DNA from 3 places in the Streptomyces sp. NPDC090798 genome. Region 3 is predicted to be linked to each of the others. Evidence: riboswitches for the same ligand, from Rfam matches in the RefSeq annotation. Region 3 holds a riboswitch; each other region holds the start of a gene.
The links. A riboswitch is a leader RNA that binds a small molecule or an ion and turns the genes downstream of it on or off. The one in region 3 is predicted to bind thiamine pyrophosphate.

Region 1 (2,261 bases), on a different contig from region 3:
CCTGGAACCTGAAGCTGATGAGGAAGTCGAGGAGCGCCTTGCCGCCCTTGGTGTTCTTCGCGTTGCTCAGCAGCCCCGCGTACTCGACCTGGCGGAAGCAGGTGCCGCTCGCGACCCCGGTCGGCGCGGTCTTCGGCTGGGGGTCGGCGTAGATCACCTCGGCGGGCGGGGAGGAGGCGTACGAGACGACCAGCGGCCGGTCGGCCTTGGCCTTCTTCCCGCCCGCGGACCCGGAGAATTCGTCGTTGTAGGCCTGCTCCCAGCCGTCGACCACCTTCACGCCGTTGGCCTTGAGCTTCTTCCAGTAGTCCTGCCAGCCCTCGTCGCCGTACTTCGCGGCGGTCCCGAGCAGGAAGCCGAGGCCGGGCGAGGACGTGGACGCGTTCTCGGTGACGAGGAGGCTCTTGTACGCGGGCTTGATCAGGTCGTCGAAGGAGCTCGGCGGGGCCAGCTTGTGCTCGCTGAAGTAGGCCTTGTCGTAGTTGACACAGATGTCACCGGAGTCGATGGGCGTGACCCGGTGCTTGTCCTGGTCGATCCGGTACTGCTGGACTATCTGGTCGGAGCCCTTGGCCTCGTACGGCTGGAACAGCCCGTTGTCGAGCGCACGGGACAGCAGGGTGTTGTCGACGCCGAAGAAGACGTCGCCCTGCGGATTGTCCTTGGTGAGGATGGCCTTGTTGACGGCCTGCCCGGCGTCGCCGTCCTTGAGGACCCTGACCTTGTAACCGGACTGCTTCTCGAAGTCCCGCAGCACGCTCTTCGACACGGCCCACGAGTTGTGGCTGACGAGCGTGACGGTCTTGGAGTCCCCGGCGCCGCCGCTGTCGGAGGACCCGCACGCGGACAGCGTGACGAGGCCCAGCCCGATGACGAAGGCCGTGGTCGTCCTCTTGGTTATCACTGAATTCCTCCTGGGATGACCAGGAAGAGACGCGGCCCTGCCCGGGATCCTCGGAAGGTTCCCGGGCAGGGCGCAACAGCTTGAGTGATGCCCGAACTTCCTACCCAGAATGACCTGGGCAAGGTTCAGAGGGTCTGCGGCCCACCGGTGCTCCGGCTACCGCACTCTCAGCGCTGTGGCGCTCCCCTGTCGGAATATGAAGATGTCGGAATATGAAACTGCAACTGCTAACCGCACTGACTGACAGTGTCCGGGCACTGGCCGACGCTGGCCGGAGTTGACCCGCGCTGACCGGCGCCGGCTGAAAAGGCACTGCCAGGCACTGCCGCCGATCAGACTATCGCTCGGTCGCGGCCAGCTGTCCGCATGCCCCGTCGATCTCCTGGCCCCGGGTGTCGCGGACGGTCACCGGCACCCCGTGAGCCGCGATCGCCTCGACGAACGCCTTCTCGTCCTCGGGCCGCGAGGCGGTCCACTTCGAACCCGGCGTCGGGTTCAGCGGGATGAGGTTGACGTGCACGGGCTTGCCCCTGAGCAGCCGCCCGAGCCGGTCACCACGCCATGCCTGGTCGTTGATGTCCCGGATGAGGGCGTACTCGATGGACAGGCGGCGCCCGGACTTGGCCGCGTACTCCCAGCCGGCGTCCAGCACCTCGCGCACCTTCCACCGCGTGTTGACGGGGACGAGGGTGTCGCGCAGTTCGTCGTCAGGGGCGTGCAGCGAGATGGCGAGGCGGCACTTGAAGCCCTCGTCGGAGAACCGGTGGATGGCGGGCACCAGCCCGACCGTCGACACGGTGATCCCGCGCTGCGAGAGCCCGAGCCCGTCCGGCTCGGGGTCGGTGAGCGCGCGGATGGCGCCCACGACCCGCTTGTAGTTGGCGAGCGGCTCGCCCATGCCCATGAAGACGATGTTGCTCAGCCGCGCCGGGCCGCCCGGGATCTCGCCGTCCCGCAGGGCCCGCATCCCGTCCACGATCTGGTGCACGATCTCGCCCGTGGACAGGTTCCGGTCCAGCCCGGCCTGTCCGGTGGCGCAGAACGGGCAGTTCATCCCGCAGCCCGCCTGCGAGCTGATGCACATGGTCACCCGGTCCGGGTAGCGCATCAGCACGGACTCGACGAGCGTGCCGTCGAACAGGCGCCATAGGGTCTTGCGGGTGGTGTCCTGGTCGGTCGACAGATGCCGCACGACCGTCATCAGCTCGGGAAGCAGCGCCTCCTGGAGCTTGCCGCGCGCGGCGGCCGGGATGTCCGTCCACTCCGCGGGGTCGTGCGCGTACCGCGCGAAGTAGTGCTGCGAGAGCTGCTTGGCGCGAAACGGCTTCTCACCGATCGCGGCAACCGCCTCCTTACG
Region 2 (2,261 bases), on a different contig from region 3:
ATGACACCGCGCATCCGGCCCACCACCACGACGGCCAGTGCGAAGATCCCGGCGAGCAGCGCCATCGGGAACTTCCGGTTCACATCGGTTACCGAGTACTGCAGGTCCCTGGGCGCGGAGGGCTCGTACGCGGCCACGACCTTCTCGCCCTCGTGCAACTGCCGTGACTGGTCAGGCTGGATGATCTCCGTGAACGTACGGCCCTTGTCCTTGCCGGTGTCGATCCGGATCGTCGCCTTTTTGCAGTCGCCCGTCGCCTGTTGCTGCGCGGAGGAGCCCTCGGCGGTGGACGTGTCGCCGGTCGGGGTCTCCCCCGACGCGTTCACGGACTTGCAGCTGACCTTGTCGACCTTGGTGACCGTGGCCTGCTGGGTCTGCCGGTCGAAGCCGACGCCGGTGCGCTCGTGGGAAGGGGCGCCACCGGGCCAGAGCACCGCGAGACCCACAACGACCGCGGCGGCGAAGGGGATCAGAATGGCCGCGATGACCTTGCGCAGATGCTTGGAGACGGGTGTGGCGGGCCCATGGCTGTGACTGTGCGAGTGCCCAGATCCGTGCCCGTCCCCAGGGCCGTGCCCATTCCCCGGCCCACCTCCATTCCCAGGGCCGTCCCCAGACCCAGACCCATGTCCGTGTCCGTCCCCGGGGCCGTGCCCGTGTCCCTCGCCCGGCCCGTGCCCGTGCCCGCCCCCTGGACCGGGACCGGGGCCACCGCCCGGCCCGTATCCGCGGCCGTCTCCGGAGCGCGGTCCATAGCCGTCTCCGGGACCGCGTCGGCGCGGCGGCTCGGACGGCGGGAACGGGGGCTGCTGCGTTGTGGTCACCGACCGATCATCGCAAGAACGGCGAGGGCCCTCTGTTCACCGCGCCAGATATGACGCTAGCGTGGAGTCACCTTTGCACACGCGGGAGCTCGGAGCACCGGGCTGAGAGGGCGCTGACCTCCGTCTTAGCGATGTTTCACGTGGAACGAGTGATGTTTCACGAGGGACGTCGGCAGACGGAATCCGCTGCGTCGACCGCCGAACCTGTTACCGGGTAATGCCGGCGTAGGGAGTAGGTCTCATGACCAACAAGGACGTACGCACGCCTGCCTCCAGCCAGATGGACGGGGCGCCTGCCGCGCCCGAGGGCGAACAGCCGCGGGAGGCCGGGAAGTCCATCGGCTGGCACAAGGGATACGTCGGGGGTTCGCGCCCCGATCTGCGGGTGCCGGTCCGTCAAGTGCACCTCACCAACGGGCAGTCGGTCACGCTGTACGACACCTCCGGCCCGTACACCGATCCGATCGTCGACACCGACGTACGCAGGGGCCTCGCGCCACTGCGCGAGAACTGGATCATCGCCCGCGGTGACACCGAGGAGTACGCGGGCCGTCCCGTCCGTCCCGAGGACGACGGAATCAAGCACACCTCGCCGCGAGGGGGCCTGCGCAACCTCGACGCGGTCTTCCCGGGTCGGCCGCGCCAGCCGCGCCGAGGTCGTCCCGGAGAGGCGGTCACGCAGCTCGCGTACGCCCGGCGGGGCGAGATCACGCCCGAGATGGAGTTCGTGGCGGTCCGCGAGAACGTCGACCCCGAGGTTGTACGCGAGGAGATCGCCGCCGGTCGCGCCGTGCTGCCCGCGAACGTCAACCACCCGGAGATCGAGCCGATGATCATCGGCAAGCGGTTCCTGGTGAAGGTCAACGCCAACATCGGCAACTCCGCCGTCACCTCCTCCATCGAGGAGGAGGTCGAGAAGATGACCTGGGCGACCCGCTGGGGCGCGGACACGGTCATGGACCTGTCCACCGGCCGCAATATCCACACCACGCGGGAATGGGTCCTGCGCAACTCCCCCGTCCCCATCGGCACGGTGCCGCTCTACCAGGCTCTGGAGAAGGTGGACGGCCGCGCCGAGGAGCTGACCTGGGAGATCTACAAGGACACGGTCATCGAGCAGGCCGAGCAGGGCGTGGACTACATGACGGTCCACGCGGGCGTGCGACTGCCGTACGTGCCGCTCACCGCCAACCGCAAGACCGGCATCGTCTCGCGCGGCGGCTCGATCATGGCGGCCTGGTGCCTCGCGCACCACAAGGAATCGTTCCTCTACGAGAACTTCGAGGAACTCTGCGAGATCCTCGCGGCGTACGACGTCACGTACTCGCTCGGCGACGGGCTGAGGCCCGGGTCGATCGCGGACGCCAACGACGCGGCTCAGTTCGCGGAGTTGAGGACGCTCGGGGAACTCAACACGATCGCGAAGCGTTTTCATGT
Region 3 (2,261 bases):
AGATGGTCGTATCGGCGGGGGCGTGATGGCCGACGTACTGGACGAAGCGGCCGAACTGCTCGGACCAGAAGTACGGGACCGGGTCGTACGCCGCCGGGGCCTCGCCGATGATGTTCGCCGCGACCGTGCGCGGCGCCTGGAGGGCGTTGTCCCAGTGGTGGACGAGGAGGCGCTCCTCGTAGCGGCCCGACGGGAAGGAGGCGCAGTCGCCGACCGCGTAGACGTCCGGGACGGAGGTGCGCAGGTGGTTGTCGGCGACCACCTCCCGGTGGGCGCCGAGCTCGATGCCGGAGCCGGCCAGCCAGGCGGTGGCGGGGCGCGCGCCGATGCCGACGACCACGGCGCCCGCCGGCACCCGCGTGCCGTCGTCCAGCACCACCGCGCCGGGCTCGACGCGCTCCACGCGCGCGTGGGTGCGCAGCGAGGCGCCGCTGTCCGCGTACCAGGCGGCCATCGGCGCCGCGACCTCCGCGGGCAACGCGCCGGCCAGCGGCCGGTCGGCCGCCTCGACGACCGTGACCGCGCACCCGGCCTCACGCGCCGCCGTCGCGAACTCCGCACCGATCCAGCCCGCCCCGACGACCACGATGTCGTGCTGCTGGGCGAGCACGGGGCGCAGTCGCTCGGCGTCGTCCAGGGTCCGCAGCAGATGGACGCCGGGGACGCCCTGCGCGCCGGGCAGCTGGATCGGTTCCGCGCCGGTCGCGAGGACCAGGACGTCGTAGGGCACCGGTCCTGTCTCGGTGTCCAGCTCGTGGTCTGCGGGGCGCAGGCCCAGCGCCTCGCAGCCGAGCCGCAGTTCGATGCCGAGCGCCTCGAAGTCGATGTCGAAGGCGGAGCCCTCGGCCTTGCCGAGCAGCACCGCCTTGGACAGGGGTGGCCGGTCGTACGGCTGGTGCGGCTCGGCGCCGATCAGCGTCACGTCCCCGGTGAAACCCTGTTCCCGCAGGGCGACCGCCGTCTGCACGCCGGCCATGCCCGCGCCCACGATGACGACCCGCCGTGCCGTACGCCCCTGCGCCCGCACCTGTGCCCGCGTCTGCTCGCTCACCTGATCACCATAGACAACTGACAATCTGTCAGTCAGGGGACGTGCGCAGTGACCTGTTCCACAACGTTCGTCGCGCCCGCGTCCGACGGAGGCTCCCTTACTGAGACATACGGCAGCGGGCTAGGGTGGCTCACGTAAAGCACTCGCGGGAGCCCGGACGCACCGGGCTGAGAGGGAGGCTGGCGGCCTCCGACCGTACGAACCTGATCCGGGTCATGCCGGCGAAGGGAGGGGCTGGAAGCCCATGTCGCCTACGCGTACACCTGCACGTTCCTCGGATGCGCCGTCATCGGACGCACGTGCGTCGGACGTCCTCGTCATCGGGGGCGGGATCATCGGTCTCGTGACCGCCTGGCGGGCCGCGCAGCGCGGGTTCACCGTCGCGGTCGCGGACCCCGAGCCGGGCGGCGGGGCGGCACGGGTGGCCGCCGGAATGCTCGCCGCCGTCACCGAGCTGCACTACGGCGAGCAGACCCTGCTGGGCCTGAACCTCGCCTCCGCGCGCCGCTATCCCGACTTCGCCGCCGAACTCACCGAGGCGAGCGGCCAGGACCTCGGCTACCGCCGGTGCGGCACGCTGGCCGTCGCGCTGGACGCCGACGACCGCGCCCACCTGCGTGAACTGCATGCCCTGCAACACCGCTCGGGGCTTGAATCGGAGTGGCTCAGCGGCCGGGAGTGCCGCCGTCTGGAGCCGATGCTCGCGCCGGGCGTGCGCGGCGGGCTGCGGGTCGACGGCGACCACCAGATCGACCCGCGCCGGCTCGCGAAGGCCCTGGTCACGGCGTGCGAGCGGGCCGGAGTGGAGTTCCACCGGACGTGGGCGGAGCGTTTGACCGTCGTACGGGACCGGGCCGCCGGGGTCGTCACGACGGGCGGTGAACAGCTGGCGGCGGGGCAGGTGGTGCTCGCCGCCGGGAGCCTCAGCGGGAAGCTCCCGGGCGTGCCCGCCGCCGTACTGCCGCCCGTACGGCCCGTGAAGGGTCAGGTGCTGCGGCTGACCGTGCCGAAGCGGTACGCGCCGTTCCTGAGCCGGACCGTGCGGGCCGTGGTGCGCGGCAGCCACGTCTATCTGGTGCCGCGGGAGAACGGCGAGCTCGTCGTGGGCGCCACCAGCGAGGAGCTGGGCTGGGACACGACGGTGACCGCGGGCGGGGTCTACGAGCTGCTGCGCGACGCCCATGAGCTGGTGCCCGGGATCACCGAGCTG

Region 1: linked by a shared signal. The riboswitch ahead of ACIQTP_RS21610 (thiamine ABC transporter substrate binding subunit) and the one ahead of thiO (glycine oxidase ThiO) in region 3 are both predicted to bind thiamine pyrophosphate.
Region 2: linked by a shared signal. The riboswitch ahead of thiC (phosphomethylpyrimidine synthase ThiC) and the one ahead of thiO (glycine oxidase ThiO) in region 3 are both predicted to bind thiamine pyrophosphate.

The regions. Positions count from the first base shown of each region.
Region 1 is NZ_JBIVXA010000009.1:254,389-256,649, reverse strand. Features, by position in the region: gene ACIQTP_RS21610 (thiamine ABC transporter substrate binding subunit) at 1-901, opposite strand, end outside; TPP riboswitch at 984-1,102, opposite strand; gene rlmN (23S rRNA (adenine(2503)-C(2))-methyltransferase RlmN) at 1,242-2,261, opposite strand, start outside.
Region 2 is NZ_JBIVXA010000015.1:99,623-101,883, reverse strand. Features, by position in the region: gene ACIQTP_RS29710 (YibE/F family protein) at 1-824, opposite strand, end outside; TPP riboswitch at 896-1,073, shown strand; gene thiC (phosphomethylpyrimidine synthase ThiC) at 1,066-2,261, shown strand, end outside.
Region 3 is NZ_JBIVXA010000008.1:84,318-86,578, forward strand. Features, by position in the region: gene ACIQTP_RS19060 (NAD(P)/FAD-dependent oxidoreductase) at 1-1,051, opposite strand, end outside; TPP riboswitch at 1,187-1,298, shown strand; gene thiO (glycine oxidase ThiO) at 1,296-2,261, shown strand, end outside.